One region of the Bacillus sp. AMCV2 genome, then DNA from elsewhere that is predicted to be linked to it. Evidence: riboswitches for the same ligand, from Rfam matches in the RefSeq annotation. Region 1 holds a riboswitch; the other holds the start of a gene.

Region 1 (16,488 bases):
ACCCATTTAGCAAGATGCATCGCAGCAGAAGGTGGAGAATTCGGCATTAGGGTCAACTCCGTTTTGCCTGATGCAGTTCTTCAAGGATCGGCAATCTGGGGTTCAAGCTGGCGGGAGGAACGAGCCGCGGCGTACGGGATTGAACCAGATCAGTTGGAGGAACATTACCGGAAACGTACAGCATTGCTCGTCAATATTTACCCGGAGGATATTGCCGAAGCCATTGCATTCTTCGCTTCTTCCAAAGCCGAAAAAACAACGGGCTGCATGATTACGGTAGACGGCGGCGTCCCTGCTGCTTTTACGCGTTAGAAATATGCTAAGATAAAAAATATAAGATGGACTACGATATGAGGAAGGGCGTTACTGATGCTAGTAGCAGAACGGCAGCAAAAAATAGTGGAAATAGTGAATACGCGTTCAAGCATCCGCGTTTCCGAATTAAGTGACATATTTTCAGTCACAGAGGAAACCATTCGGCGTGATCTTGAAAAGCTTGAAAAAGAACATAAACTGAGCCGGAGCCACGGAGGAGCGGTCAGTATTCAGCAGAAGGAATCAGAAATTCATTTTTCTGAACGGGAAATCACGAATGTCATCGAAAAAAAAGCTATCGCTCACGAAGCGGCCAAATATGTAAAAAGCGGAGACCGAATCATTCTCGATGCAAGCACAACCGCCTGGTACATGGCGAAAATACTCCCAGACATTGAGCTCACCGTGATTACAAACTCAATGAAAGCAGCTATTGAACTCAGCAATAAAGAAAACATATCAGTCATTTCAACAGGCGGCATTTTGCTGGAAAAATCATTATCGTTTGCCGGCCCGTTAGCAGAGCGTTCACTTGAGACCTATCATGTCAATAAAACCTTTCTGTCATGTAAGGGATTTGACGTACACAACGGGATGAGTGATTCAAATGAGTGGCAGGCGCTGCTCAAAAAACGGATGATCGAAAGGTCGGACCAGACCATTTTGATGGCCGATTCAAGCAAATGGGGGAACCGCGAGTTTTCACATATAGCCTCGCTGCAAGATGTCAGCCGCCTAATTACGGATTCTGGACTTGATCCGGCATCGGTAAAAGCTCTTGAGGACAAAAAGGTGAAGGTGACAGCTGTTCCTCTTTCGAAGAGAGGGTGAAAGAATGATTTATACTGCCATTGATATAGGCGCATCAAGCGGGAGAATCATGGTAGGTGAACTGAATGAAGGGAAGCTTGACATACAAGAGATTCACAGGTTCGCTAACGGTTTCAGTCAAAGAGACGGGCATTGCTTTTGGGATATTGATCATTTGCTAAAACAAATCCTGCAAGGACTGCAAAAAGTAAAGACGCTTGGGTATGAACACTGCACCGTAGGCATTGATACATGGGCAGTTGATTATGTCTTACTGGACGAAAAAGGCGATCGGTTGCGGGAAGCAATCTCCTACCGTGATAGAAGAACAGATCACACAATAGACAAACTGGAACATACCCTCTCAAAAGCCGCAATTTATCAAAAAACAGGAATACAATTTCAGCCTTTCAACACGATCTATCAATTGTATGAAGAAGACCGTGAGCTGCTGAAAAAGACAGACAAAATTATGATGGTCCCTGATTATTTAGGCTATTGTTTAACCGGAAAAGCTGTAACGGAAATCACAAACGCGTCCACAACACAGCTTTTAAACGCCTCAACGGGAAATCTTGATCCTGAATTGCTTGAAGCCGTGTCCGTTCAGGAACAGCAATTTGCGCCGCTGACTGAACCGGGGTGTGAGCTCGGGAAGCTAAGAAATGAGTGGTTCCCGGATTATGATCTCCCGGCGTGCAAGGTGATGACAGTCGCAACACATGATACGGCCTCGGCCGTCATTGCGGCGCCAGGCGTACATGATGGCTGGGCGTATATCAGCAGCGGAACATGGTCGTTAATCGGGATTGAAAACAAAACACCAATAATAACTGATCTTGCTTTAGAAAACAACTATACAAATGAACGCGGCGCAAACAACACCATTCGCTTTCTCAAAAACATTATCGGCATGTGGGTGATACAAGAAGTCAGACAGCAGTTACAAGCAGATTATTCTTTTCAGCAGCTTGCAGAAGAAGCCGAAAAAACAGAACCATTCCAGCAATTTATAAACTTAAATGATAAACGATTCCTGAATCCAGAAAACATGATAAAGGAAATACAACATTATTGCAGACAAACCCGCCAAAAGACTCCTCGCACTGCAGGCGAACTTGCCTGCTGCATCTACAGCAATTTAGCCATCATCTATGCGATTGCCATCAAAGAGCTGGAAACGATCACAGAAAAACAGATTCAGCAGCTTCATATCATCGGCGGCGGAGCCCGAAATGACTTCTTAAATCAATTAACGGCAGACATGAGTGGAAAAGCGGTATATGCAGGGCCGATAGAGGCAACTGCCACCGGAAATCTTTTGATGCAAATGATTGCTGCCAAAGAAGTCAAAGACATAAAAGAAGCCCGGCAAGTCGTCAGAAATTCCTTTCCGATCAAAGTGTTTACACCTAAAGACATTGACAGAAGCACGATCATTCAGTCCTTTCAGCAAACTGTTTTGAAAGCGCTATCTCAATGATGAAGAGGTGAAAAGGTTTGAAAAGAAAAGCCAGTATCATGTTTGTACATCAAGACAAGTACGAAGAATACAAACAGCGGCATGATGACATTTGGCCTGAGATGGCCGAAGCACTCAAAGCTCATGGAGCACACCATTATTCCATTTTTCTAGACGAGGAAACAGGCAGGCTTTTTGCATATTTAGAAATAGAGGATGAAGAGAAATGGAGAAAGATGGCGGACACAGAAGTTTGCCAAAGATGGTGGAAATCGATGTCGCCATTAATGAAAACAAATTCGGATTTCAGTCCTGTTTCGGTAGATCTAAAGGAAGTTTTTTATTTGGATTAAAAAACTGATAAAGGGAGAGAGCCGTATGACCATAAAAACCAATTATGACAGTGCAAAACAGGCATATGAAAAATGGGGAATTGATGTTGAAGAGGCGCTTCGGCAATTAGAGCAAGTGCCCATTTCGATCCACTGCTGGCAGGGTGACGATATTGAAGGCTTTGAAGTAAATAAGGGCGAGCTTTCAGGCGGAATTGACGTGACCGGCAATTATCCCGGAAAAGCGCAAACTCCTGAAGAATTAAGAAGAGATTTGGAGAAGGCTCTTTCTCTCATTCCTGGAAAGCACCGCGTAAACCTGCATGCGATATACGCAGAAACAAACAGGGAAGCGGTAGAACGTGACGAATTGAAGCCGCAGCATTTTGAAAACTGGGTGAAATGGGCAAAAAAACTTGGTCTCGGTTTAGATTTTAATCCAACCTTGTTTTCGCATGAGAAAGCGGCTGACGGACTCACCCTTTCACACCCTGATCCGGACATCAGAGAATTTTGGATCAGGCATTGCATCGCGTGCCGCCGTATCGGGGAATACTTCGGGAAAGAATTAGGAACACCTTGCTTGACGAATATTTGGATTCCCGACGGCTATAAGGATATCCCGAGTGATAGGCTGACACCGCGTAAAAGACTAAAAGAATCACTGGATCGGATCTTCGCAGAGGAGATCAGTGAACAACACAATCTTGATTCAATCGAGAGCAAGCTGTTCGGGCTTGGCTCCGAATCATATGTTGTTGGATCTCATGAATTTTATTTAGCTTATGCTTTGACGAATCATAAGCTTTGTTTACTTGATACAGGCCATTTCCATCCGACTGAGACGGTATCAAACAAGATCTCGTCCATGCTGCTTTACACAGACAAGCTTGCCTTGCACGTATCTCGGCCTGTTCGTTGGGATAGCGACCATGTAGTGGTTTTGGATGATGAATTGAGAGAAATCGCTCTTGAAATTGTACGAAATCAGGCTCTTGAGAAGGTCGCCATCGGTCTGGATTTTTTCGATGCCAGCATTAACCGTGTAGCCGCCTGGACCATCGGAACGAGAAATATGATCAAAGCTTTATTGTATGCCTTGCTTCTCCCGAACGGCTATTTAAAACAATTGCAGGAAGAGGGCCGCTATACAGAAAGGCTGGCCCTGATGGAGGAATTCAAAACATATCCTTTCGGAGCCATCTGGGATTCCTACTGTGAGCAAATGGGCGTTCCGGTAAAAGAGGCATGGCTTCATGACATCAAAGAATATGAGCAACAGGTGCTTTTAAAAAGGAAGGCATCTTCTCCGATTGTCTAATAAAAAATCCGCCGCGGCATTTGCGCGCGTGCGGATTTTTTTAAGCTTGATCAGCAGGGTATATAATCCCCATTTGCTTTCTTGCTTCTTCCATAATTTTTGCGGTGGTCAAAGACCGTTCAAATGTATTCTCTTCAGATTCTTGCTTATTCTCTTTTATGAGCGTGACAAATTCTTCTGCTTCATAGAACATCGCCGGTTTAGGATCAGGAATCGAGATGTTTTCTAGGCGGCCGTCCCGGTAGCGGATTTCAACACGTTCAGGCCGGTGAATTGTATCGATTACAATCGTCCCGTCTTCACCCTGGATTTCCGCTGGGGCATAGGAAGTAGAGATTTTGGAATGCATCAGAACGGCTTCGAACCCGTCGTAAGACAGAATGACAGTTCCTTCTCCATCCACTCCGGAAGATAAAGCATATCCGTTTGCTTTTACATCCTTTGGCTCGCCAAACAACACAACAGCCGGATAAATACAATAGACGCCAATATCCATTAATGACCCATTGGAAAGCTCAGGCTGAAACGCATTCAAAACAGTTCCGCTTCTGAACGCGTCATACCGTGAGGAATACTGGCAGTAGCTTGCGGTAAATCTGCGGACAGTACCGATTTTATGCAGGTGTTTTTTCAGCTCTTTGAAATTCGGCAGGAAAGTGGTCTTCATTGCTTCCATGAGAACAACGCCGTTTGCCTTAGCCGCTGAGATCATCTCTTCTGTTTCTTTTGTATTCGAAGCAAACGGCTTCTCACAAAGCACATGCTTGCCATGGTTCATAAAGAGAACGGCTTGTTCCTTATGAAGAGCGTTCGGGCTCGCTATGTATACGGCATCAAAGCAATCGCTCGCCGCCATTTCCTGAAGGTCTGAGAAGGCATGCGCAGCGTTGTGTTTAGCAGCAAACTCGGCAGCGCGTTCAGCCGATCTTGAATAAACAGCAGTCAGCTGAAAATCTTCGATATCCGCTGCTGACTCAAGAAAGCGGTCTGTAATCCAGTTGGTTCCTATTATTGCAAAACGTATCACTCGTATCGCTCCTTTTGTATGATATAGCTAAATTATAGCTTAAAAAGAACAAAATCACATGATAGATATAAATAGAATGTTAAAACCGTGAAAGCTTTTCCAGCAATTAACGGTTTTTATTTTTCATTATAGGGACGATAGTGTACAATTTAATTAAACTATGTATGACGGAGGAACGATAGTGGAGACGTTGCAAACATGGAGCGGCAGATTCAAGCGATTCTTCTTGGACAATAAGTTTGTTTTATTTTTGCTTGTGCTGCTGCTGATTGGTTTAAATATTCTAGTATTTACAAAAACATCATTTATTTTCACCCCGATTATTGTTTTGCTCAAAACGATATCACTTCCGATTATTTTGACAGGCATTGTTTTTTATCTGTTAAACCCGGTCGTCGATTTCCTTGAGAGAAGAAGAATAAGAAGAATCTATTCTATTTTACTGTTGTATCTATTGATTATCGGGCTGATCACGATCACAATCGTGTCCATCATTCCCTTTTTAAAAGAACAAATTATGAGTTTAATCGACAACATCCCAAGATATGTGGATATCGTTGAAAATCAGACGAAACAGCTGATCGGTAGCAACTTCGTCAATCAGGCCCAGCAAACGACGAACATCAATATATCTGATCTCGCAACAAAGGTTTCAGATCAGGCAGCGACAATTGTGAACAGTACCTTTACCGGCGTTGGGAATTTTATCGGCGCCCTGACTGAGATTATCATTTCAATCGTTACGGTTCCGTTTATCCTTTTCTATTTGTTAAAGGACGGAAAAAAATTGCCGGTCTACATACTGAAGTTTGTTCCGACGCAATTGAAAGAACAGACATACACAGTCTTAAGCGAAATGAATCATCGGTTAAGCTCTTATATCAGAGGCCAGATCATTGTCAGCTTCTGTATCGGGTTTTTGCTGTTTATCGGTTATTTGATTATCGGGCTGGATTATGCTTCATTGCTAGCCGTCATTGCGGCTTGTACTAGCATCGTTCCATATTTAGGGCCAACGATTGCCATTACGCCTGCGATTATCATTGCCATAGTGACATCGCCGCTCATGCTGCTTAAATTGGTGATCGTTTGGACCATTGTTCAGCTGATTGAAGGGAAGCTGATCTCTCCGCAAATTATGGGAAAAAACCTTCACATCCACCCTATCACAATTATTTTTCTGCTGTTAACAGCTGGCAAACTGTTTGGCGTTGTTGGAATCATTCTTGCCATTCCGGGCTATGCAGTTGCCAAAGTCATTACGACACATTTATTTGACTGGTTTAAAATGCGGTCACATTTATACGACGAAGAAAAAAATGAAAATACGCCGGGTCATAAAGTGTGATTTTCGTTTATAGTTATATAAGACGGGCTTTCCATTTATGGAAAGCTCCCGTTATGTAAAAAAATAAATGTCTAATGGGGAGAATCAAAATCATGACTCTATGGGAATTGTTTGTAGCCGCCATTTTAGGAATCGTAGAAGGATTAACAGAGTACGCGCCGGTTTCTTCGACAGGACATATGATTATAGTAGACGACATCTGGCTTAAATCAAGTAATCTGATGTCAGAAGAAGCTGCTAACTCATTCAAGGTGGTTATTCAGCTAGGCTCCATTTTAGCAGTAGCTATCGTGTTTAAAGACCGAATTTTAAACTTACTCGGCTTGAAAAAAAACATTACAAGCGACCAGGAGCAGGGACATAAACTAAGCATTGCCCAAATTGCCGTCGGACTCGTGCCTGCAGCTGTTCTCGGCTTTTTGTTTGAAGATTACATTGATGAATATTTATTTTCTGTCAAAACTGTGGCCATCGGTTTAATTGCCGGGGCAATCCTGATGCTTTTTGCTGACTGGGTCAATAAGCGGAAAACAGCGACAGACACTCTCGACCGCATTTCCTATAAACAGGCGATAGCAGTTGGCTTATTCCAATGTCTTGCCCTTTGGCCGGGTTTCTCGCGTTCGGGTTCAACCATTTCCGGCGGTGTTATTCTCGGATTAAACCACCGAGCGGCAGCCGACTTTACGTTTATTATGGCGATGCCGATCATGATGGAAGCCAGCTTTCTAAGCCTCGTGAAGCATTGGGACAGCTTAAGCTCGGATCTGATGCCATTTTTCATCGTCGGCTTTATCTGTGCCTTTGTGGTCGCACTGTTTGTCGTCCGTTTCTTCTTAAGGCTGATTAACAAAATCAAACTTGTCCCATTTGCAATCTATCGAATTATTCTCGGTGTGATTTTACTTTTGATCATGATGTAAGTCGAAAAATAAGGCTCTTTTCCGAGCCTTATTTTTTCTGTCAATTCGAGAGGAAACAGCTTGTTTTTCAAAAAAAAATCATCTATAATAAACATGACGTTACATACGGGGCCATAGCTCAGCTGGGAGAGCGCTACGCTGGCAGCGTAGAGGTCAGGGGTTCGAGCCCCCTTGGCTCCATACCTTTAAACCCTTATTCTATAAGGGTTTTTTGTTTTGAGGAAAAGGTTCATTCTCTGAATCCTACAGTTGAGCGAAGTCAAAGTGAGCAGTTTATCTGTCAATCATGAATTTTTCAATACCTCCTTTTGTTCCTCAAAGACCGTCATGTCTTCCAAAGGGGGGGAGTAGACATGAAGAGACACCATTCGTTCGGATGTCGGATTGGACATTTTGTGAATTAAACCTTTGGTTGAAATAAGGCATTCTCCTTCGTGGACAAAGTATGAATTGGAGAGTTCTGCGTGTTCGCCGGCTGAGCGATAAATAGAATTAAGAAGCTTTCCTTCTAGCACCATTGCACAACCAATGGATTGACCATGATCGTGTACTGTCGTCTCCTTGTTTGGCGGAATGTTAATCACGATAATTTCCAATTCATTATTTCGATAGATGGCATTTCGGCCGTAAGCGTACTGGTCTGGTTCCTTAATATACGGTTGACTCAATTTTGCTGCGTTTGGAATTTGTTTTAAAGATGTTGCTAAATCTTTAACCGATGGATTTTTTAAGCCGCTAAAAATGTCTTGGATACACTCATACAGTTCCATTCGTTTTTGCCTCCCAGAATATTTAAAATTTCCTTACATTGGTATTTCATAGGTTAATTCATGGTATTTACCCATATACAATTTAGAGGCGGCAAACGCCCAGTGAACACAAAAAAATGTGCGGCCAAAATGTTGTCTTATCACCAACTAATTCGAGTTTATTAGTTGGAATAGTGGATTGAAAGGATTAAAACGGCCTGCTTTAATTCGCTTGAGGGAACGAGCAGGGATCCATAAGTGCAGTTCTAGGCCCCTTGGCTCCAAAACACAATATCGGGGAAAAGCTTTCAGACTTTCTATGTTGTGCTTGAAATTTACTCCATTGACAAAACACAATCGATTTGAAATAATATTTGATTATATGCTCATTCATTCACATAATTATAATAAAATAATATCATTTCCCCTGAAAGGGAGAATATTAGAATGAAAGCTAATGGTATGCAAAATCTATTAGCTTCTTTTGTTTTCAAAAAATGATGTGTTTCGCATGTATTCATATAGGAAGGAATGACAACATGAAGACAAAACACTATTGGATGATTTCTTTGCTCGCCGTCTTAGCGGTCGGGCCGGGATTGATGTCTAACACGGCATTGTCGTCAGTTCAAGGCCTTGTTCAGAAAGCGGTTGGAACAAGTGGCTTCACATCAGTAAATCCAATATTGATCGGCAATATGGCCTTTGCCTTACTAGTTCCGGCAGGACCGCTGCTGAGGAAAAAATTCGGTGCTCGTCCCGTCTATCTGGCTTCATTACCTGTCTTTATACTAGGCTCACTGCTCATCGCATGTTCAGGCGATATTGCATGGATGGCGGCAGGGCGCTTTTTACAGGGGGCGGCAACAGGCGTCATGCTGATGATTATGATTCCAATGCTTGTACTGTCATTCCCGATTGAACGCAGGAACTATGCACTGCTTGTGCTGATCGGGGGATTCTATGGTTCTGTTATCATCGGCACCATCCTGGGAACCATTGCAACAAGCTGCGGGCATTGGAGATGGCTGTTTTTCATCTTTGGCACCTTGTCCCTGATCGGTGTCGCGGTGAGCTATTTCTTTCTTCATGACGAGCATCACGGGGCGTCGGATCAAGAACAGCCGCTTGATCGTGCGGGAATTCTTTTATCTGTTTTCCTTGCCGCAGCCTCAGCGGTTTCATTCATTTTTCTGCAAAAATGGGGGCTGTCATCGGGTTATGTAAGGATTGGTTTCGGGGTGACGTTATGTTTGCTCATTGGTCTATTGATTGTGGAATATAAAGTGAAAAACCCCTTCATATCTATTAAACTGATGCTGCTGCCAAAACCGGTGCTTGGCTTATTGATCATAGCTGCAGGGACGATAACGGTAGCTGTCAGCCTGTCTGCTTTTCAAGGCTTGCTCCGTCAAATGTATGATATTTCTCAGGAGCATCTCATTTTTTTAAACTTGACTCTTTTAATCGGAGTGGCGATCGCGGCCATTTTGAGCGCTCTGTTATATGATAAAGTCGGACCAGGGATGCTCGGTATTATTGGCGGACTTATTCTCGTTTTTGTGAATTTTCAATGGCTGCATATACAGGATCGATCATCTCTTTATATGTTCGCAGCACTGTTTATCATGCTTGCAGCGGGAACAGGCCTGACAGTCGCCGCAGGGCTGATGGGAGCTGCCATGGGAGGCCCGCTGCCTGATTTGGTCAAGAGAATGACAGCTGTTCAGTTTTTAAGATTGTTTGTCTATATGGGAGTTCCCATTCTCATCGGCTTTTTCACGAAAAAAGATGCTGCCAGACAAAGCGGTTCGGTACAGGATTCTATGATGACTGCTTATCATGATCTCTTCTTCATTTCTTTTATCCTTAGCGTGCTGCTCGTCTGTCTGTCATTTTGTATGAATGCCACTGGAATGGGGCACAAGCTGGCACATAAACCACATGATAAAGCGAAAACAGCTCCGGAAAAACAGGCCGTCTCAGCACAAGGTTTGTCGAAGGCAACCGTCAATTCATATAAAGTAATAAATGATACGGAATATCGGAATGCACTCAGAAATTTACAAAAATAGAAACATGGTAAAACCTTTTCATTGAGCGAAAAGGTTTTTATTTTGCAATCTTTTCCCAACTTTATCCCTAAAGAATTGAAAAATATTAGAAGTGCAAGTAAAATTCTAAAAGGTAGATTCTTTTACATTCGTAATCTTTTAATTCGAAGGAAGGTTTTCATGGCCCGTAAAAAACTTAAAAAACGTAAACTCTTGATTTCACTATTTTTCCTTGTATCGATTCCGCTAGCTCTGTTTGTTTTAGCGACAACTTTATCAAAACCGATTGAAATATCCAAAGAAACTGAAGAAATCGATGAACAGCAAGTGTTTATAGACAGTCTGTCCGGACATGCCCAAATTTTGTATGAAAAATACCATGTTCTCCCCAGCATCACAATTGCTCAGGCCATTCTCGAATCGGACTGGGGGAACAGTGAACTGGCTGCTAAGGCCAACAACCTTTTTGGCGTAAAAGGGAATTATAAAGGCCATCATGTCACGATGGAAACGGACGAAGTTGAAAAAGGGAAAAGAAAAACCATTCGCGCGAAGTTTCGAAAATACAGCACGTTTTTTGAATCTATGGATGATCACGCCCAATTGTTCGTCCGTGGCACATCGTGGAATAAAAAGAAGTATAAACCGGTGCTTGAGGCAGGGAATTACAAGGAAGCGGCAACCGCCCTGCAAACATCAGGATATGCTACAGACCCTGACTACGCTGACAAAATCAGCGCTATTGTGGAAAAATACGATTTAGATGAGTACGATGAGGTAAATCCATCCCTCAAATCTGTGGATTTAAACGCCTCTATTAAAGACAGTGCCGTTCAAGATGTATGGTCCAAGCCTTCTACTGATGATCGGTCCATAAGGCTTACCTCTGCCCAATCTTACGTCGGCAAAGACATAAAGGTTGTGTCTAAAAAACAGAAAGGCCAGTCTGTATGGTACCAATTCCAAATCAATGATAAACTTATTGGCTGGATTGATGATTCAGCTGTTGAAATAAAGGAGGCAACCTAAGCCCTTTTTACTGGTATTTTTAATTCTTTGTTCCATTCTGGGGAATTTGAGGTATAATATTCCACGGAAGTTATCACTTTTTAACTATGCTTTCGGGAGGGAACAAAGGTGCAGAAATATAGACGCAGAAACACGGTTGCCTTTACAGTATTAGCTTATTTTACTTTTTTTGCGGGAGTATTTTTGTTTAGTATCGGACTCTATAATGCTGATAATCTGGAACTCAATGAAAAAGGTTATTACATCGCTGTTATGATACTTGTAGCAGTTGGTGCGATTCTTACACAAAAAGTAACCCGTGATAACGCGGAGGATAATGAAATCATCGCGGAACAGGAAAAAAGACAAAATCAATCTCATATCGAATCATAAAAAAATCCGGCGACTGCACGCCGGATTTTTTGATATCACCCTGTAAACACTTCGCCGTCAGGATAACGGATATTTGATTGCTCTGTTTTTGCGAATGAAAACACGAACGTTAAAGGACCAATTCTTCCGATAAACATGATGACAATAATGATACACTTGCCAGCTGTTGTCAGTTCAGGAGTAAGCCCCATCGTAAGGCCGACAGTTCCGAATGCGGAAAAGGTTTCAAACACAATTTGAAGAAATGGCGCTTGTTCTGTGATCGTCAGGGCAAAAATCCCTAAAAACACGATGAACAAACTGGTGACGCTCACAGCTAAAGCTTTAATGATAATCGGATATTTGATGGAACGGCGGAAAATAACCGTTTCTTTTTTACCTCTCAAGTAAGCAATAACAGATGTTAAAATCACGATGAACGTAGTCAGCTTAATGCCGCTCGCCGTTGATGCGCTTCCTGCTCCGATAAACATCAATAATAAAGTAAATACAATTGTTCCTTCTCTCATGCTGCCAAAATTTAGAGAATTGAAGCCTGCGGTTCTCGGCGTCACTGCCTGAAAATAGGACGCCCACAGTTTATCCACTATATGCAGGTGGCCGAGCGTGCCGGGGTTGCTGTATTCTAAAATAAAGATCGCAAGCATAGCAATCGCATTCAACATCAGCGTTCCTGTAAGCATGAGCTTTGTATGTAAAGAAAAAGCTTTAAAACGCCGATTTTTCATCACATCAAACAGAACCGTAAATCCGATCCCTCCTGTAATAAATAAGAAAGTAATCACGAGGTTTACTGTAGGATCGCCAACGTAGCTCATCAAATTATCAGGCCACAACGAAAACCCGGCATTGTTAAAAGCAGATATTGCGTGAAACAAACTGGCAAACAAGCCGGATGACCAGCCGTATTGAGGTACAAGCCGGATGGATAAAATGAGTGCTGCTATCAATTCAATACTGATCGAAAACAGAAACAGGACTTTGACAAGGCCAATGACACCGCCGATTGTCGGCTGGTTTAAGGCTTCCTGGACGAGCATTCGTTCTTTTAAGCCGATTTTTTTTCCTAATATCATGACGATCAAGACTGCAAATGTCATAAATCCAAGCCCGCCAATCTGAATCAGCCCCATAATTACTGTTTGCCCGAATACCGTAAATTGAGTACCGGTATCGACAACAGCAAGCCCTGTAACAGTTGTAGCGGAAGCCGCAGTAAAAAGGGCATCTATCCATGACAATGGCTTCGTAGTGGAAATCGGAAGCATTAATAGGACAGCCCCGATGATAATGGTAAGGAAAAAACCAATGGCAAGCACTTGAGGCGGTGTAAACCGAACCCATTTGATCACTTTATCCTTTTGAAGTGTCACCTTTGTCTACATCCCTTCGTTTTCAAAACGTTTAATATCCTTTTTGTGGCCCATGATCACCAGGCAATCTTGCTCGTGAATGATGTCTTCAGGCGCGGGGGAAAGACAGATATCTCCATGGTGTTTAATGGCCAGGATCGTGCAGCCGTACTTTGCTCTTACATTCAGGTCAATAATCGATTTTGAATCAAGCTTGCGCGTAGCCAGCAGCTCGACAATACTGTATTCATCAGATAGATCAATGTAATTCAAAACATTTTCGTCTGAAAGGCTTTGTGCGATTTTAACCCCCATATCTTTTTCAGGATGAATAATGCGGTCAGCGCCGATTTTTTCAAGCACCTTGTGATGATAATAGTTTTGAGCCTTTACCCAAATATTTGGAATATCAAGCTCCTTTAATAATAGGGTGGTCAGCGTACTCGCTTGAATATTTGCTCCGATGGCAACAATCACATATTCAAAATTGCGTATTCCTAATGAAAGCAATTCGTTTTCTTCGGTGGCGTTGGCAATTACCGCATGAGTGGCGTAAGAAGCATATGCATTGACCTTTTCTTCGTTGATATCAACCGCAAGGACCTCATGCCCCATTCTATGAAGTTCTTTACAAATGCTGCCGCCAAACCGGCCCAGCCCGATCACGGCAAATTGCTTATTTTTAATTCTTCCCAATGTTCATATCTCCCTTAGTGAATTAACGTTTTTGAAGCAAAAAAGACCATTGCAAAGAATGGCCGATAATAGACCTCCTCTCTGTATACGCCTACGAGGTTAGCTGTCGGATTAGGGATTCAGAGTACCCCCTCTTACTTAGTAAGATTCACCCCAAGGCTGTTAATAAAACAGCCAATCGTTGGTTCCCCCGTTCGTGTTTGATTAAGCGGTAAAAGAGACTGTATGAAATTGAACACTCAAGAATTTACTCCTGTTTCTAGTGTTTGTCAATTTAAATTTTAAACCAGAAAAAAGATAACGGGGATTAGAGAAAAAGGGGAGGGTAAAACGCAAAAAAGACCGGCGTTAACCGGTCTTTTACATTAGTTGCAACCGCAAGGCTGAGTCGGAGGAGTGCTGCGCTTAGCCACGTCAATGCTGGCTTCTGCGTAAAATTTATTTCCGATGCTTAATGATTTATTCTCCGCACGGAAAGTATATGTACCAGCGGCAGGAAGTGTTTTGTTATTCAGTTTTAATTTGAATTCGCCAGCTCCTAACAAATCAAGTGCCAAAGGAACTCTTACTGTTTTCCCGTTATTGAGGATCTGTGTTGTACGCAAGGCATTTCCGTTCAATGTGTCTTTCGTGTTTGCAGTAAATCCGCTTGGCAATGTAAACTCCATAACGCCAAGGCTGAGAAGCGTGTTTGGACGGTAAGTCAATTCGATATCTGAGAAAGACCATTCCGTTTTGCTGGCGCCAGTGATTGTTGCGAACAATGAAGCTGTAGACTGTGTTCTCATAGTAGATTCAGTATGAGCTTTAGTTGATGTAGATTCAGCCGCGAAAGAAGCTGTAGGTGCAGAAACGAGTAACCCGAGACTTAATGCACTAATTGCCAAAGAAGATAATAATTTGCGTTTCATAACAAAATTCCCCCTAAAAAATGATAAATTAAACAGGCCTGCCCGCTTTTCACCTCCTCTGAAGGCCAAATACAAATTTTACCTACATAAAATTACCATCAAATATTTTGGAAGTAAATGGGGTGTTTTTCCCGTATTTTTCAAATTTGTAGTAGTTACATCAAAAAAACGCCTGGTTTCCCAGACGTTTTCTGCTTTACTTTGTTTCGATCGGTATAAATTTAAAAATTTCTCCGGTCTGCACCGATTCAGCAAGCCGTTTCAGCCAGTCATAGTAAGCTTTAGAGCTTTCCAGCTGATCGTATAACTGCAGTGCCTCATTTTTGATATCCTCATCGAGATCTTCCTTGCTTAAAACCTTTTGTAAATCAGCTTGAGCTTCCTCGATCGCTGCTACATTCACTTGAACCTCCCGCTCCCATTTAGGTGGAAAGAAATTTGTGAAAAATTTAAAGAAATCCTTTTCAGCCACAAATGTATGCTTGCGGATTCCCCGGTGAAATGTTTTTTTCACTACATTTAAGTCTTGAAGCTTTTTGACGCCTGTGCTCATGCTTGGTTTGCTCATTTGCAACTCCTCACGCATTTCGTCAAGCGTCATCTCATCCCTCATATACATCGTCCCATATAAAATCCCGACACTGCGGGTAATTCCGTAAAGATCCATCGTTTCAGCAATGGAGTCAATAACAAGATCCCGAGCCTGTTCTATAGCTGCAAATTCTGGATTTTCATCCATACTGACCCTCTTTTCCTTAGAAAATTAAATTCGTTAAGTTATTTCTTTATGTTCTTTATCTTAACGAAACATGAGGAAAAGTCAAAAAGAAAAATCGAAATGGGACTTTGACAGTTTAAAAACCATATGTTAGATTAAGGTTGTTAAAAACATTAAATTTTTATTTAACAAACTTTATTTACGTCAAGGAGGCTTATATGAGTCAAACATTATTCATTGACGGAGAATGGATCAGTGCCGAAAAAGAACAGATCCGCAGTATTATCAACCCATTTAATCAAGAAGAAATTGCAACTGTAAGCGAGGGAGGGCGAGAGGACGCCATCAAAGCAATCGCAGCCGCACGCAGAGCATTTGACAAAGGAGAATGGTCATCGCTATCCGGGCTTGAACGCGGGAAAATTGTTCTGAAAATTGCGGAATTAATCAGACGCGATCTTGAGGAGCTGGCTGAGCTTGAATCTCTTGATACAGGAAAAACACTCGAAGAAAGCAAGGCCGATATGGACGATATCGCCAATGTTTTTCAATATTACGCCGGCTTGGCAGACAAAGATGGCGGAGAGATCATTTCATCTCCGATTCCTGATTCAGAAAGCAAAATTATTAGGGAGCCAATCGGGGTTTGCGGCCAGATCACTCCATGGAATTATCCGCTCCTTCAAGCAAGCTGGAAAATCGCCCCTGCACTGGCTGCAGGAAACACAATCGTCATGAAGCCGAGTGAGATTACGCCGCTGACGACAATCAAAGTCTTTAAGCTGATGGAAGAAGCCTGTGTTCCAAAAGGTGTCGCAAATCTTGTTCTTGGACCGGGAGCCACAGTGGGCGACGAGCTTGCCGTAAACAAAGACGTCGATTTGATTTCGTTTACGGGCGGAATTGAAACAGGCAAAAAAATCATGCGGGCGGCAAGCGGAAACGTCAAAAAAATCGCCCTTGAACTTGGCGGGAAAAACCCAAATATTGTTTTCAAGGACGCGGATTTAGAAGTTGCGGTTGATCAAGCCTTAAACGCTGTATTTTTCCACGCCGGCCAAGTATGCTC
Region 2 (16,488 bases), 2.5 Mb from region 1:
GTTTTCTTAATGTTCAAAAAGGGGGAAAAAAAGCTAGCAATCTGCATTTTTTTCTTTTATAGTAAATGTACTTTGTAACATGGCAGTCATATTTTCGTCTATAACTATTTGTGAGCGTCTGATTTGCTTCAGGCGACAAAGGGGGATTTGCCTGTGAGGCATGTACTAATTGCTGTCATCTTATTCTTCTTATCTATCGGACTTTCCGCAGGGTGTGCTGAAGCTGGAAACAAGATTCAAAATCAGTCGGCGACAGAAGTGAATGCCAGCCCGCTCCAGCCGGCGGAATATTTCATCTATTACAATTTAATGAATGACAAAGGGCTGATCAAAACCGATTTTTCAGACCAGCCTTCTTACTTGTCGGAATCTCTCGGACTGTGGATGGAGTTTCTGCTCAGCAAAAATGACGCACCGCATTTCCAGGATCAATATCAGCATCTGACTGATTCATTTCTGATGAGCAATCACTTGGTGACGTGGAAGATTCAAAATGGCCAAGCGAGCGGGACGAATGCGCTGATAGATGATATGAGAATTATGCTGTCTCTTGACCAAGCCGCCGAAAAGTGGGGCCGCAGCGACTACGCGCAAACGGCTAGGGATATCGGCACGTCTTTGAAGACATACAATATGAACAACGGGTTTTTTACAGACTTTTACGACTCACAGGCCGCTTCAAAGGATGTGACAATTTCATACGTCATGCCTGATGCCTTAGCTGTCTTAAAGAAGAATGGAATCATAGACGAAGAAACAGAACAGCGGAATGCCAATGTTCTCTATTCAGCTCCTTTAAAAAATGGCTTTCTGCCGAAGACATACAGCTCGGAGACGAAGGAATACACATATGATAGTGAAATCAACCTGATTGATCAGCTTTATGCTGCTTGGCATTTGCCGGAAGGGGATGAAAAAGCATCTGTTTTAGCGGACTGGATCAAGCAGGAATTTCAGAAAAACGGAAAGCTGTACGGGCGGTATTCGGCAGATACCAAGGAGCCTGCCGTCCAATATGAGTCTCCATCCGTATATGCCTTAGCCGCATTGTTTTTGACAAAACAGCATGAAAACAGTTATGTCATCAAAGCCATATATGACAGAATGAATGACTTTGAAATTCATGATCCGGTGAAATCGTATTATGGAGGCTATATGAGCGGCACTCAGACGCATTCATTTGACAATCTGCTGCCGCTGTTAGCCGAAAGGAAGCTTTTTAATGAAAATATCATTCAGTGAATCACAAAAATTATTTGCTTATTTTTCAGGGCTCATCGCGGCCCTGTCTTTGTTTATTTATTATGTGCCAGCCCAGCAATCAGAAGGTGCTCTGATCCTTTGCATCACATTTGTCGTCATCGCCGCAGGCATCTGGTTCGGCCCGATTTACGCGCTGGCAGTGACCTTAATCGTACTCTTTGTTCTCGGCACCTTAATGATGTTTTTCCAGACTGGACAGACATCGCTCTTTCCGGCTGAGGAAGGGCTGCGAATGCTTGTCGTGTGGGGAATCGCGCTTTTGCTGTTTTCTTTTATTTCTGGAAGAATCCACGATATTACAGCAGAGCTTCGGCGCTCAATGACACGGCTTCAATCCGAAATTAAAAGCTATGTTGCTGTTGACAGAGTGACTGGTTTTGATAACAAGCAAAGGATGAAGCTGGAGCTTTCAGAAGAAATCAAGCGGGCGGAGCGCTACGGCAATTCTTTCGTTTTTTTGCTGCTGCATATGCATTATTTCAAAGAGTTTAAGTCTTTGTACGGTGAAAAAGAAACGGACCGCCTCTTCCAATATGTCAGTCAGCAAATCAGGACAAGCGTTCGGGAAACGGATAAGAAATTCCGTCCCTCTGACGAGCGTATCGGGATCGTGCTGACGCACACGCCTGCTGAACATATGCCGGCCGTTCTGACTAAGCTGAAGAAACAATTGGATACATATCAGCTGGAAAATGGAAAGTATGTGTCGCTTACGTTCCACGTTTGCTTTTTGCCTTACCGCAACGATATCAAAACAGCTGAACAATTTTTAGAAGAACTGGAAAACGAGATGATGATGAATGAACTATAAAGGGATCACACTGCTATGCGTCATGATGCTTCTATTTTTAGCTATTGCGTCTTTTCCCGTTTCTGCGCAAGCGAAAGATCAGGATGCCGGCATTCTCATCATCTATTCAACCTTGGATGGCAAAGAGTCGTCACAAGTCAAAATGCTCGATTTGCTTGCGGGCCACTTTACATCCCATGTGACAGTCAAAAAAGATTCAGACGTTGAAGCGTCGGATTTCAAAGGGAAAGACCATGTGATTTATTACGGCCAAACGAAAAGAAAGCTCAGCAAAAAACTGCTGTCTCTTATCAGCGGCGTAAAAAAACCGGTTGTCGCCATTGGCTATAACGCAGGCCAAATCAGCCAATTTTCCGGGCTTTCATTAGCCCGCAAAGAAAATGTGTTTCAGGTTCACAGCAGGTCGGAAAAGGCCGATGTGTCTCTGGAAAGCGGGCTTAACGTGCTGAGTGTATCAGGCCTGAAAGGAACGGCGCTTTACACCTTCAAAGCCGATGACGGCACAACGCATTCTTTTATATGGAAAACAAAAAAAGGGAATGTGTACATTGGATTAACAAATTTGTTAAATGACAATTTAATCGTGGCGAAACAGCTCAGAGAAGCTTTCGGAGAGAAGGCGGGGACGACGTTATTGTATTTGCGTCTCGAGGATATCAGCCCGATGTCTGATGAAAAATTGCTGCTTCAAGCCGGTACATACCTGCATAAGCGGCATATTCCTTTTATCCTGGCGGTCATTCCGGTTTACTTGAATCCGGAAACAGGCGACAAAGTGTATTTGTCTGATCAACCGAAGATGGTCAAGGTGCTGAAAAAGCTGCAAAGCATGGGCGGCAGTATCATTGTTCACGGCTATACTCACGCTTATCGCTACAGTGAAACAGGAGAGGGCTTTGAATTTTGGGATGCAAAGGCGGATCAGCCGATTACATCCGGAAATGCCGAAGACCCCCCGTCCGTTTTGGAGAAAGAACAGGACTTCCCGAACGAACAAGCCTATCACAGCTATCTCGAACCATTTCGGGAAAAGGAAGAAACGTATACAAAACAAAAACTGACGCGTGCCATTGAGGATTTGACATCGTCGGGTCTTTACCCGCTGGCGTTTGAAGCGCCGCATTACACGATGTCCGATTATGGCTATCAAATCGCCTCGCAGTATTTTACAAGCATTTTCGGCCAGGTCCAGCTCAGCAGCACAACATGGAAAACATCCGGTGCACCTCCGTTTGTGACTGCTCCTTCGATATTGCACGGAATGACGCTTTATCCGGAAACGATCGGCTTTGTCGACACATCAAAGCAAAACCCGCTCGGTGAGATGGAGGAGCACATCTCCCAGATGATTGATTTTGAAGGCGGAGTAGCCGGTGGATTTTATCACCCGTACCTTGGGATGAAATATCTGCCGGAGCTGGTTGATCAGATGGAACGCATTCCAGACAGTGAATGGCTTGATTTAAAGAAAACGAAACAAACCGTCAAAACAGACAAAGTGGAAATTCATACAAGCGGTGACGGAACGATTCAGGTGAAAAACGGCGTAAGCGCCATTGACGAGTTTTTCGATCATCACCGGCAAACCCCTCTTGAAAAGGCGTTATGGATTCTCTCCGCTGTTGTGCTCTTATTTGTCATCATGTTTGTCAGTTATACGTTTTACTTGAGAGCCACATTGAAAAAACGAATTTTTAAGGAGAGAAGAAGCCTTGGGTAATACGCTGTTCTTTATCTCGCTAAGTTTAATATGGGTGATGCTTCTCTACCACATGTTCCTCATGCAGGGCGGGTTCCGCCACTATATGACCTTCGAACGGAATATCCCGAAGTGGAGAGAAAACATGAAGGAATTGCCGAAGGTCAGCGTCCTCATCCCGGCGCATAACGAAGAGGTTGTGATTCGGCAGACGCTGAAGGCCATGGTCAACCTTTATTATCCGAAGGACCGGCTGGAGATTATCGTCGTTAACGATAATTCATCAGACCGGACGGGTGATATCGTCAATGAATTTTCCGAGAAATACGATTTCATCAAAATGGTGATTACGAAGCCGCCAAATGCAGGAAAAGGAAAATCCTCTGCACTTAACTCAGGTTTTGCCGAATCAAACGGCGATGTGATCTGTGTGTATGACGCCGACAACACGCCTGAGAAAATGGCCGTGTATTACCTCGTGCTCGGCCTGATGAATGACGAAAAGGCAGGCGCCGTGGTAGGGAAATTCCGCGTCATCAATGCAGCGAAGACGCTGCTGACGAGGTTTATTAATATCGAAACGATCTGTTTTCAGTGGATGGCCCAGGGAGGCAGATGGAAGTGGTTCAAAATCGCCACGATCCCAGGCACCAACTTCGCGATCCGCAGAAGCATTATCGAAAAGCTCGGAGGCTGGGATGACAAAGCGCTCGCTGAGGACACTGAACTGACCATCCGGGTGTATAATCTCGGCTATCACATCCGCTTTTTCCCTGCCGCCATCACGTGGGAGCAGGAACCGGAAACATGGAAGGTATGGTGGCGCCAGCGCACCCGATGGGCGCGCGGCAATCAATATGTCGTGCTCAAATTTTTGGCGCAGTTTTTTAAGCTGAAACGAAAACGGATTATCTTTGATTTGTTTTATTTTTTCTTTACGTACTTCCTGTTTTTCTTTGGCGTGATCATGTCGAATACGATTTTTGTTGTGAATTTGTTTTATGATTTGCATTTATCGGTTGGATTTTTGGCAATGATTCTCTGGATTTTGGCATTTTTCTTATTTATGACAGAGGTCATGATTACGTTGAGCATTGAAAAAACAGAAATGAACAAGCAAAACTTTTTTATCGTATTTCTCATGTACTTCACATACTCGCAGGCATGGATTGTGCTTGTTATCTACTCTTTATTCGTAGAAATCAAGCACCGTTTATTCAAGCAAGAGGTCAAATGGTACAAGACAGAACGATACAATCAACATAAAAGCGGGTGACCTTTTTGAAACAAATAATGATTTTTCTCACAAGCTTCATGCTGCTGGTGATGACTGGACAAACGGCTCTTGCCAAAGACGTACAGGTCAGCGGTTCGCTCCTCGGGAAAAGCAGCCAAGAACAAGCCAAACAGCAGGTGCTGACAAGCGAGCTGATTACACTGTATGGATCAAAAGACAGCGCAGAGCTGACGTATCAGATCCCGGCAGGCGCCTCTTCGGGCAATCAGCAATTGGTAATCGAATACGAGGCATCAAATCTTTTAATTTCTCCATCATCGTTAACGGCTGTCATTGATGATGAACCGGTCAAGACGTTAAAGCTTGATGGTGATTCCAAACGGAAAACAGTGAAGCTGAATCTGAATAAAAGCCAGTCTGCGCAAGGCTATCACAACGTTTCGCTGAAATTCTACGGCGTAATGAAAGAGGGCGTGTGCGTCAGACAGGATACATCAGGCAACTGGATCAAAATTTATCCGGACAGCCGGCTGACACTTGCTGACAGCAGTGAAGCGAAGGGAACGTCGCTGGACCATTATCCGTATCCTTTCGCCCAATCTGGAAATACAGCGGAAGAAACAGCCATCGTCATTCCGGATGACCCAAGTTCAGCAGAAATAGAAGCTGCTGTTAAAACAGAAGGCTATTTGAAAACGGTGGACAGCAGTGTCAGTATTGCGTATGTCACGGAATCTGAACTGAAAAAAATCGATAAGCCGACGATTGTTATCGGTGTGGACAAGCATTGGAACGGCAAAGTGAAAAAACTGTTGAAACAAGCCGGGCTACAGGCAAAAGGAGAAAACCTTCTGCTTGCGGAGCGAGTGCTGAAAGCAGAGGGCAAACAGCAGCCGGTTCTGTTTGCGCAAGCGGCGTCCGAGGACGCGCTCACTAAAAAAATCAGCGTGATGACAGATCAGACATATACAGGCCAGCTCAGCGGCGATACACTTTCAATCAGCAAGCTTCAGCAGACTGAAAAAAAAGAAAGCGATAAGCTGACCCTTGAGAATTTTGGAGCGGGCGATATCACAATTGGAGCCGACAAAACATCTTCAGCACATTATTTTTATCCGGCTTCGGCTGTTTTAGATGAAAACCAATCGGCGAAGCTGTCGCTTAAACTGAAAAAGTCTGAAACGATTCAAGCCTCAACGGCTGAAAACGAGTCAGCCTCTCAGGCCGCAGAACTGAAAGTGATGATCAACGGCCAGCCGCACTCGGTCCGACTTGATGAATTAGGAAAAGAAGATAAAAACGGATTCTATCATGTCACAGTGAAAGTGGACCCTAAGCTGCTGCAAAAAAACCGCTACATTGATATTCAGTTCGTCACGACCGGTTTAAAGGAAAACAACCCTTGCAACACCACTGATGAAGAAAAGTGGGTTTTTATCGATAAAAACAGTACATTATCATACGCCATCAAAGGCATGTCTCCGTCAGCGGATTTTCAAGAGTGGCCGCTGCCTTACGCCGGAAACCAGGATCAAACAACGTTAATCGTGCTTCCTGACACCGTAAGCCAATCGAAGCTAGAGGAGCTTTCTCTCGTAACGGAATCCTTTGGCAGCGAAGCACAGCATTCATATACGGTAAAGAAATCATCTGACGTTACAGCAAAGGATGCGAAAGGACGAAACCTCATTTTCATAGGGGGGATCAATCAATTTTCTCTTCTGAAGGAGAAATCATCAGATCTGCTTGTGCCGCAGGAAAAGAACGGCTCGTTTGATGTATCTGGTTTCGAGATGCTGAATGAGACGACAAAACAAGTGGTATTTACCCAAGCATCGGTTTGGGATTCACGCTATACAATGGCTGTCTTTGCACCGTCAAAAGGAGATGGCACGGCTGTCACAAAAGAGATCATCAGTTATCTGAACAGCAACGATGAGTCGGCAACCGTCCTTAATGAAACAAATAGCCAGCAGGTGTTTACAAACCACCAGCAGCTCAAATCGGAAACAAACAGTTCCGACGCAGAACAATCAACACAGGATCATAGCCAGAAATGGATGTATATTGGTGTGCTGGCACTCATTATGGTGATTGCGGCAGTATTCATTTGGATTGCTGTAAGACGCAGAAAAAGAAAGACAGATACAGAATAAAACAGAGGCGATTTTAGCCTCTGTTTTTTTATTTTTGGTAAGTAAATTCCATTTGTGGAACCTGTCATTTTATTTTTTTCTCTCAGCCAATAAGCCTCTTTACAACGTGCGGGAACGGGAGTATGATCTCTTTTAGAAAACAAATCGCTTAATCTGAAATCAGAGCGGGGGACCCAATAGAACGGCTTTTTGCCGTTGGGGTGAATCCTTTTTAGGTAGGGCTAACTCTCATATGCCCGAATCCGTCAGCTAACCTCGTAAGCGTTCGTGAGAGGAGATGAATGAAACCTGTGTTCGATGTTATGGCACAGGGGCATCCGTTTGCCTCTGTGTTTTTTGTTGTTCATTTTTGAATGCAAATCGCATACAGAGACATCATAGCAGAAAGGACTATCATCAACATGTGAGAGCAAGACACTGATGTTTTATTGTTTTAATTGAAAAATGAGAAATTAAAAGGGGAAGACATCGATGTATCATTCAATCAAACGTTTTTTGATTGGGAAACCACTAAAATCCCAAGCAGCTGGAGAGCAAAAACTGACGAAATTAAAAGCCTTGGCTATGCTTTCCTCAGATGCGCTGTCATCTGTCGCATATGGGACAGAACAAATTCTAATCATTTTGGCAACAATCAGTGCTGCCGCATTTTGGTACTCCATTCCGATTGCGGTTGGCGTTCTCATCTTGCTGCTCGCACTGATTCTTTCATACAGGCAAATTATTTACGCTTATCCGCAGGGCGGCGGGGCGTATGTCGTTTCTAAAGAAAATCTCGGTGAAAAACCGGGATTGATTGCGGGCGGTTCATTGCTTGTTGATTATATTTTAACAGTAGCGGTAAGTATTTCCGCAGGCACGGACGCCATCACGTCAGCCTTTCCTGCATTGCATGATTATCATGTGCCGATCGCTATTTTTCTCGTGTTAGTGATTATGATTTTGAACCTGCGCGGGCTTTCGGAATCGGCATCCATACTTGCCTACCCGGTTTATCTGTTTGTGGTGGCGCTTTTGGTTCTCATTGCAGTCGGGTTGTTTAAACTCATGACAGGACAAATAGACCAGCCAGCCCATCATACACCGCTCGGCACACCTGTAGCCGGCATTACGCTGTTTTTGCTGCTTAAGGCTTTTTCCTCCGGCTGCTCAGCATTGACCGGGGTTGAGGCCATTTCTAACGCGATTCCTGCATTCAAAAACCCGCCTGCGCGAAACGCGGCAAGAACGCTTGCGATGATGGGGATTTTGCTGGCGATTCTGTTTTCCGGCATCACGGTGCTCGCGTACGGGTATGGTACGGCGCCGAAGCCTGATGAAACAGTGGTTTCACAAATTGCGTCCGAAACCTTCGGGCGGAATGTGTTCTACTATGTCATCCAAGGTGTCACATCGCTTATTTTGGTTCTTGCTGCAAATACGGGATTTTCAGCCTTCCCGCAGCTTGCCTTCAATCTGGCGAGAGACCAGTATATGCCGCGAATGTTTACAGTCAGGGGCGACCGCTTAGGCTTCTCAAATGGGATTATCTTTTTAGGCTTTGCGTCCATTGTTCTCATTATCTTATTCGGAGGACAGACGGAGCACTTAATCCCTTTATATGCTGTGGGCGTATTTATTCCATTTACGCTTTCACAAACCGGCATGTGCATGAAATGGATCAAGCAAAAACCAAAAGGCTGGATCGGAAAAATGCTGATCAACTCCTGTGGCGCTCTGATCTCATTTATGGTTCTATCCATTCTGTTTGTGACGAAGTTTAATGTCGTATGGCCTGTGTTAATCTTTATGCCTATCGTCGTTTTGCTGTTTTTTGCGATTAAAAATCACTATACAGCGGTTGGCGAACAGCTTCGCATCGTAGACAAAGAGCCGGAAGAAATCAAAGGCACCGTTGTGATTGTGCCTGTGGCTGGTGTCACCACCGTCGTGCAAAAATCGATTCACTATGCGAAATCACTGTCCGATCAGGTGATCGCCGTTCACGTGTCATTTGACAGAGAACATGAAAAGAAATTCGAAAAACGCTGGGAAGAGCTTAATAACGGCGTGCGTCTCGTGACGCTTCACTCCTCTTACAGAAGCCTTGTCCATCCGTTTGATAAGTTTTTGGAAACAGTTGAGGCAAAAGCGAAGAAGGAGCAGTTTTCCGTTATGGTGCTGTTTCCGCAATTTATAACGAAAAAACGCTGGCACACCATCCTTCACAACCAATCGGCCTTCCTCCTCAGAGTCCGGCTGTTCTGGAAAAAGGACATAATGGTTGCCACACTGCCGTATCATTTTAAAAAGTAAAGCACTAGGACCAAGGGAATCACCTTGGTCCTTTTTTGTTGGAATGGGAGGTATGGCGGTGTATACACAAGGTGCTTTTGTGATCGTACTGAACGAAAGTCAGCAAATTCTGCTGGTGAAACGAAAAGATGTCCCTCTATGGGATTTGCCGGGCGGCAGGGTTGATCCCGGGGAATCGGCTGAGGAAGCGGCAGTGCGGGAGGTATTGGAAGAAACGGGATACAATGCAGCGCTTTCTGCGATAATAGGTGTTTACCTAAGGCCAAAGTTTCAAGATGAACAGCATGTGTTATTCGGAAGCATAACAGGCGGACAAGCAATGGCTAACGGCACAGAGACAGCGGGATTAAAGTGGGTTTCTCCGGGGCGTTTGCCGCTTTTTATGGTGCCGAACCGAAAAAGGCAGATCAATGATTTCAAAAACGGCGCTCAAGATGTAAATGACACCGTCAAGGATAGCGGGTTGCTCGCGGCGATCGACCTGTTGAAAAGAAGACTGGGCAAGCGATAAAGGTCTCCGGGTTTTAAAGCCTTTCTCCTGTGGTATTGAAAAAAGGAAAAAGGAGGATACGTTATGGCACACAAAACTGCAGGACAAGTAATGACAGAGCTGCTTGAGCAATGGGGAGTTGATCATGTATACGGCATCCCCGGAGACAGTATAAATGAGTTTATTGAAGAATTAAGACACGAAAGAAATCAACTGAAGTTCATTCAAACCCGCCATGAAGAGGTAGCGGCACTGGCAGCCGCGGCTGAAGCAAAACTCACCGGCAAGATCGGAGTCTGTCTGTCAATCGCAGGGCCGGGAGCGGTGCACTTATTAAATGGTTTATATGATGCAAAAGCCGACGGCGCCCCTGTGCTGGCGATTGCAGGACAGGTTTCTTCTGGTGAAGTCGGACGGGACTATTTCCAGGAGATTAAGCTGGAGCAAATGTTTGAGGACGTGGCTGTGTTCAACAGAGAGGTACATAGCGCAGAATCACTTCCGGATCTCTTAAATCAGGCGATCAGGACCGCCTACAGCAAAAAAGGCGTTGCGGTATTGAGCGTGTCAGATGATTTGTTTGCGGAGAAAATCAAACGGGAGCCCGTGTATACTTCACCAGTGTATATTGAAGGGAACCTTGAACCGAAAAAAGAACAGCTCGTCACCTGCGCCCAATATATTAATAACGCTAAGAAGCCGATTATCCTGGCAGGGCAGGGAATGAAAAAGGCGAAACGGGAGCTCTTAGAATTTGCGGACAAAGCCGCCGCTCCGATCGTTGTTACACTCCCGGCAAAGGGTGTTGTTCCCGATAAGCACCCGCATTTTCTCGGCAACCTCGGGCAGATCGGAACAAAGCCGGCTTACGAGGCAATGGAGGAATGTGATTTATTAATCATGCTTGGAACGTCCTTCCCGTACCGTGATTATTTGCCTGATGACACGCCGGCGATACAGCTCGATTCAGACCCGGCAAAAATCGGAAAACGGTATCCGGTGACAGCGGGCCTTGTCTGCGATTCGGCTCTCGGCCTGCGCGAATTGACAGAGTATATTGAACGCAAGGAAGATAGAAGATTCCTGAATGCCTGCACAGAACATATGCAGCATTGGTGGAACGAAATTGAAAAAGATGAGACAGAGGCAACAACACCGCTTAAACCTCAGCAGGTCGTGGCACGTCTTCAGGAAGCGGCAGCCGATGATGCGGTGCTCTCTGTAGATGTCGGCACTGTGACAGTCTGGATGGCGCGTCATTTCAAAATGAACGCGAACCAGGATTTCATCGTTTCCAGCTGGCTTGCGACAATGGGTTGCGGCCTGCCGGGAGCAATCGCAGCAAGCTTGTCCGAACCGGAACGCCAGGCGATCGCCGTCTGCGGTGACGGGGGATTTTCCATGGTCATGCAGGACCTCCCGACCGCCGTCAAATATAAGCTCCCGATCACAGTCGTTATTTTAAACAACGAAAATCTCGGCATGATTGAGTACGAGCAGCAGGTCAAAGGCAATATCGACTATGTCACAAAACTTCAAAATGTCGACTATGCCGCATTTGCAGAAAGCTGCGGAGCAAAGGGCATCAAAGTGACCAAAGCGGAAGAGCTTGCGCCGGCTTTCCATGAGGCGCTGCACTCTGACCAACCTGTCGTTGTGGATGTCATGATTGGAAACGAACCGCCGCTGCCTGGCAAAATCACCTACGGGCAGGCGAAAGGCTTTAGCAAGTACATGCTGAAAAACTTCTTCGAAAACCAAAAATTTGAAATGCCGTCACTGAAGAAAAGTTTGAAACGGTTATTTTAGTGAATATAACTAAGGGTTATTGGGATAACTCCCAATAACCCTTTTAATTAAATTGAAAAACCTATTTTTAGATTTAAATGTCGACTCATAGGATCATAGATGTATTGTAAGAAAGTGTTTACATATAAAAAAATGATATGTTATTATGTCCTTGTATTTCCATTTTTTTAAAAAGGAGGAACTATAAGGATAAGTGTTTCGGTCGATAAAAATAAGTATAAGGGGAATTAGATTATGAAAAAAAAGTTATTTAGTACAATTTCAATAGGGGTATTAGGAGTAACATTTTTTGCGAATTCTTATACAACGCAAGCTGCACCAGAGCATATTAAACAGGTAAAACATATTGAATTAAATACTGGTGAAGATGAATACACAACAAAAAATGCATTTGCTGCTGGAGTTGCTGCCGGTATTGTTAGTGCAGCAGTTTATGATGGCATTAAAGCCGCTGGAAATTGGTTGGGAAAACAAGCAAACAAAGCTAATGCACAATCTATATATAGTGCAGCTCCTGCTAGAAAATATGCATGTTATATAGTGAATCCTCAAGATCACAAGGATATTGATATTTCAGAAGTTGCGGAATTTGGTAGGTAAAAAGGAAGGGGCCTCCCTTCCTTTTCAAATGGAGGTTGTATAATTTGAAGACAAAGAGGAAATATAATTTACTTGTTTTGTTCCTTTCTTTATTAGTAGTATTCCATACAATAATAATGATAATGTATAACTTGCCGTTAAATCCTGTTAACTTTAAGCATGAGAAATTAATTTCAACTTATATGAATCCATTATTTACTCAAAACTGGCAATTATTTGCCCCAGATCCGGTAAGCACAAATAACAATATTATCTGCAGGGGGGTCTTTACAAATAATAAAGGACAAAAAGAATATACTGAGTGGATAGATATTACAGAAAGTTATAATGCAGATATTAAAAACAATTTATTTTCACCAAACAGATTAATGAAAACTGCGCTTTCTGGTGCTGTCTTTGAGGTTCAACCGTATCTAAAGCTGAATGATAAAAAGAAGAATAAACAATTAATTGAGAACGAGTACATCCAAATTATATCTAGTATAGCTGTGAAAAAAATAGAGAGAAGTAAGAAAGTAAAATTAGAATCATTAGATGTTAAGTTGTCTATAGAATCGTTTCCTGAGTATGGAAAGAAGGGGAAGTCAAAATTTAATGTACAGCAGTTCCCCCATATCAATTTACTAACAAAGGAATGAGATTTAATTTGAAAATTATTTTAAATAAGTTCAGAAATTTTAATCATTTAATGTCAAATAAAATGCATTATTTAATAGGTTCAAGCATCTTAAGGATATTTATTGGATTACATATTATGTTTACTTATTTAATTCACTTTGCTCAAAGGAATGAAATATGGGGACCTAATGCTTTTTATTCATTTGAAAAATGCTTTGAAGCTTATGGTTTTACTTCTCTATATCTTTTTAGTGACTCACAGTTATATTTTGAGTTTATTTTTATAAGTGGAATAGTCATTAATACTCTGTATATATTAGGGTATAAAATGAGAATAGTCAGCATCATAAATTTTATTTGGGTTTGGTCTTTATATCAAAGGAATCCTTATATACATGACGGTGGTAATAATATTCTTATTCTTATTATGTTGTATCTTATTTTTGCATCCTTAGGTGAGTTTTTTACTATTCATACTGAATCCCGTTCGAAAGAAAAGTCTAAAGTTACTATTATTATTCACAATTTCTCAGTGATGATTTCAATGATTCAAGTGTCTTTACTTTATTTTTTTGCGGGCTTTAACAAAGCGCAAGGAAAAATGTGGACCCATGGGACCGCACTTTACTATATACTACAGGTTGATGAATATAGTATAAACAAAGGGTTTACAAATCTCGTTATTGATAATCCTTATCTTCTAGTATTAGGAACATACTCAGCATTGTTTCTCCAGCTAATGTTTCCAATATTAGTTTGGAATAGGTATTTTAAAATTCCCCTGCTTATAGGTTCAATTCTTTTTCATTTATCTATAATTATATTTATGGGTCTTCTTCAATTTGGTGTTATAATGATAGCCCTTGATTTATTGTTTATAACGGATACGGAGTATAGGAAATTGTACAAGTTTTTATCACGAATTTATGATAAGTTTAAACTGAAGTTTAGGAATATTTTCAACCAAAAGTTAAGAAATCCCACCATTTAAAATATCGTTTAAATGTTAATGTCAGACTGTTATAATTATTATGTCTTTTCAATCCAATTTAGGGGGAAGGGGTTTTATGTTTGATTACATTAAGATTATTATTTATTTAATCGGATCAATTGGAATGATCTACGCTTGTTATCACGATTATAACTATGCAAAAAAAGGACAAAATGACAAGTGCATATTTTTCAAAAATAAACGATTAAGTGGAGTAGTGCTATTCTGTTATTTGTTTTTATTTTTAGCTAATCTTAAGGACTTCTTGTTTTTGTTAATTAACACGAAATAAATACAATTGTATAGTTAAAAGACTGTCGATGTGAGTCGGCAGTCTTAATTTTACCTAGTCAATTATTTTTGTCCTTGTATGTTTATTCTTATCAAATCTTACAGAACTCTTCTCATAATAGGGTTATTTCTCTTTTTTCTTCAGCCCGAAGAAGAAAGGAAAAGCAGAACCGACCAAGAAGGTGCCGAATAAAAACATGCCGCCGATAAACACGTGGAAATTTGTGTGTCCGGCCGTAAACGCCGTGATTAGGGAAATGATACTGAGCACGATCATGGCAATGCCGGGCGCGACTCTCATTTTTCCCTTGGATTTATGGGCAGCAACAGAACATAAAATGCCGATAACAATAGGAACAATCCACAAATAAAACAGAATAAATACTGACATCATCAAAACTCCGATTTTTCTTTTATCATAACAAATTTCTGTCAAAAAGGGTATCAATGAGCTTTTGCGAAAAAATAAAAACCGGCTTTAGAAGCCGGTTTTTTTATCGAAACGTATCTACAATTAAAAACACATTCAAAGCGACGATCAATACAGCAATCATCCAAGACACCACTGTGACCCATTTGGCGTTGATTAGAGATCCCATGATCCGTTTATTGCTTGTAAACATAATAAGCGGAATGAGGGCAAAGGCGATCCCGAAGGACAGCACGACTTGGCTCAGTACGAGAGCGGTCGTCGGATTAACACCTGACGCGATGATCAAGATCGGCGGAATGATCGTGATAAAACGCCGTACATACAGCGGAATGCGGTAGTTGATAAATCCTTGCATAATCACGTCGCCTGAAAGTGTGCCGACAGACGAACTGGATAGACCGGCAACGAGCAGCCCGATCCCGAATAAAGCCGCAGACATAGGGCTGACAAGATGTCCGAATTGCTGAAATGCGACGTCGAGATCCTCAACAAACAGGCCGTTTTTGAAGAATAATGCGGCAGCCACAATCAGCATACTTGCATTAATAGCCCCTGCAATCAGCATCGCTATTAAAATATCAATAAATTCAAACCTAAAGATTTTTTTCCGTTCTGCATCAGTTTTGCCAACCACCCGCCGCTGTGTAAGGGCAGAGTGTAAATAAATGGCGTGCGGCATAACAGTTGCGCCAAGAATACCCGCTGCAAGAAGCACACTGTCAGTGCCATGAAACGCCGGGACAAAAAGGCCCTTCATCACTGACACGGCATCAGGCTTTGCGAAAAAGGTCTGCAGCGCAAAGGCGATCACGACCACAAACAGCATACCGGCAATACCGGCTTCAAGTGAGCGATAACCGCGGCGCTGAAGCTCCAATATCGCGAAAGAACCGATCGCAGCTATAATAGACGCTTCAAGCATCGGAATGCCGAACAGCAAATACAGTCCCAGAGCCGCTCCGATAAATTCCGCCAGATCAGTTGCGATAATGACCAGCTCGCCCTGAATCCATAATCCGATCGAAACAGGCTTCGGGAATTCTTCACGGGCAACCTCAGGCAGATTTTTGCCTGTCGCAATACCGAGTTTGGCGGATAGGGATTGAATTAAAAGCGCCATGATATTGGAAAATAATATCACCCATAAGAGCATATATCCGTATTTAGAACCCGCCGAAATATTCGTTGCGAAGTTGCCGGGATCAATATAGGCAATGGCTGCTATAAATGCAGGGCCGAGAAAAGGGAGCAGCCCTCTGAATCCTCTGATTTTCCCGTCAAGCGCATCTTGGACGGCTTTGGAACGGGGAGATTGTGCTGTGATGTCCTTGTTCATCATGTCTCACCTGAATTCTGTTTGTTTTTGCCGTACAACAAAGAGTTTCCTTAAGGCAAATTATTTTATCTACATCATATGACCATCCCGGTTTCTTGTCAACCGAAAATGTTCAAAATACACTTCTGAATTTTTCCCTGTTATGTAACATGATATGTAGGGATTCGGGATAAGGTCCCATATAAAAAGACATCGTTTCAGTTCGAAACGATGCCTTCTGTATCTAATGAGTCTAGGCTTCCTTCCGCAGCCCGCGGAATATAAGGCCCAGCAAGAATACGAAGATGGCTGCCCCGATGATGGCCGGGAAAATAGCAAAGCCGGCGAGGCTCGGTCCCCATGTGCCAAGAAGTCCGTGCCCAATCCAAGCGCCGATCAGCCCGGCAATCATAGAGCCGAAAATTCCTCCCGGCAGCCGGTTTCCTACAATGGCGCTCCCAATTAATCCGATAACAATAG

Evidence for each region. Region 1 has a riboswitch for cyclic di-AMP ahead of ktrA (potassium uptake protein KtrA). Riboswitches for the same ligand answer to the same signal wherever they lie in the genome.
Region 2: another riboswitch for cyclic di-AMP. It lies ahead of kimA (potassium transporter KimA); the one in region 1 lies ahead of ktrA (potassium uptake protein KtrA).

Annotation. Positions count from the first base shown of each region.
Region 1 is NZ_JBVYIB010000002.1:3,013,636-3,030,123, reverse strand. Features, by position in the region: gene AC0OMA_RS15780 (bifunctional aldolase/short-chain dehydrogenase) at 1-312, shown strand, start outside; gene rhaR (rhamnose catabolism operon transcriptional regulator RhaR) at 370-1,146, shown strand; gene rhaB (rhamnulokinase) at 1,151-2,608, shown strand; gene rhaM (L-rhamnose mutarotase) at 2,626-2,940, shown strand; gene rhaA (L-rhamnose isomerase) at 2,966-4,240, shown strand; gene iolU (scyllo-inositol 2-dehydrogenase) at 4,281-5,267, opposite strand; gene AC0OMA_RS15750 (AI-2E family transporter) at 5,449-6,615, shown strand; gene AC0OMA_RS15745 (undecaprenyl-diphosphate phosphatase) at 6,708-7,538, shown strand; tRNA gene AC0OMA_RS15740 (tRNA-Ala) at 7,646-7,718, shown strand; gene cdoA (cysteine dioxygenase) at 7,823-8,308, opposite strand; gene AC0OMA_RS15730 (MFS transporter) at 8,827-10,362, shown strand; gene lytG (exo-glucosaminidase LytG) at 10,522-11,370, shown strand; gene AC0OMA_RS15720 (YiaA/YiaB family inner membrane protein) at 11,479-11,742, shown strand; gene ktrB (Ktr system potassium transporter KtrB) at 11,778-13,115, opposite strand; gene ktrA (potassium uptake protein KtrA) at 13,122-13,790, opposite strand; cyclic di-AMP (ydaO/yuaA leader) riboswitch at 13,863-14,011, opposite strand; gene bslA (biofilm surface layer hydrophobin BslA) at 14,156-14,701, opposite strand; gene gbsR (transcriptional regulator GbsR) at 14,898-15,440, opposite strand; gene betB (betaine-aldehyde dehydrogenase) at 15,638-16,488, shown strand, end outside.
Region 2 is NZ_JBVYIB010000002.1:472,412-488,899, forward strand. Features, by position in the region: gene AC0OMA_RS02450 (glycosyl hydrolase family 8) at 154-1,242, shown strand; gene epsK (cyclic-di-GMP receptor EpsK) at 1,223-2,074, shown strand; gene AC0OMA_RS02460 (DUF2334 domain-containing protein) at 2,085-3,794, shown strand; gene AC0OMA_RS02465 (glycosyltransferase family 2 protein) at 3,787-5,049, shown strand; gene AC0OMA_RS02470 (cellulose biosynthesis cyclic di-GMP-binding regulatory protein BcsB) at 5,055-7,166, shown strand; cyclic di-AMP (ydaO/yuaA leader) riboswitch at 7,302-7,445, shown strand; gene kimA (potassium transporter KimA) at 7,638-9,461, shown strand; gene mutT (8-oxo-dGTP diphosphatase MutT) at 9,520-9,972, shown strand; gene AC0OMA_RS02485 (pyruvate oxidase) at 10,036-11,760, shown strand; gene AC0OMA_RS02490 (hypothetical protein) at 11,995-12,360, shown strand; gene AC0OMA_RS02495 (DUF5819 family protein) at 12,405-12,998, shown strand; gene AC0OMA_RS02500 (hypothetical protein) at 13,007-13,969, shown strand; gene AC0OMA_RS02505 (hypothetical protein) at 14,385-14,651, opposite strand; gene AC0OMA_RS02510 (Nramp family divalent metal transporter) at 14,755-16,032, opposite strand; gene AC0OMA_RS02515 (GlsB/YeaQ/YmgE family stress response membrane protein) at 16,262-16,488, opposite strand, start outside.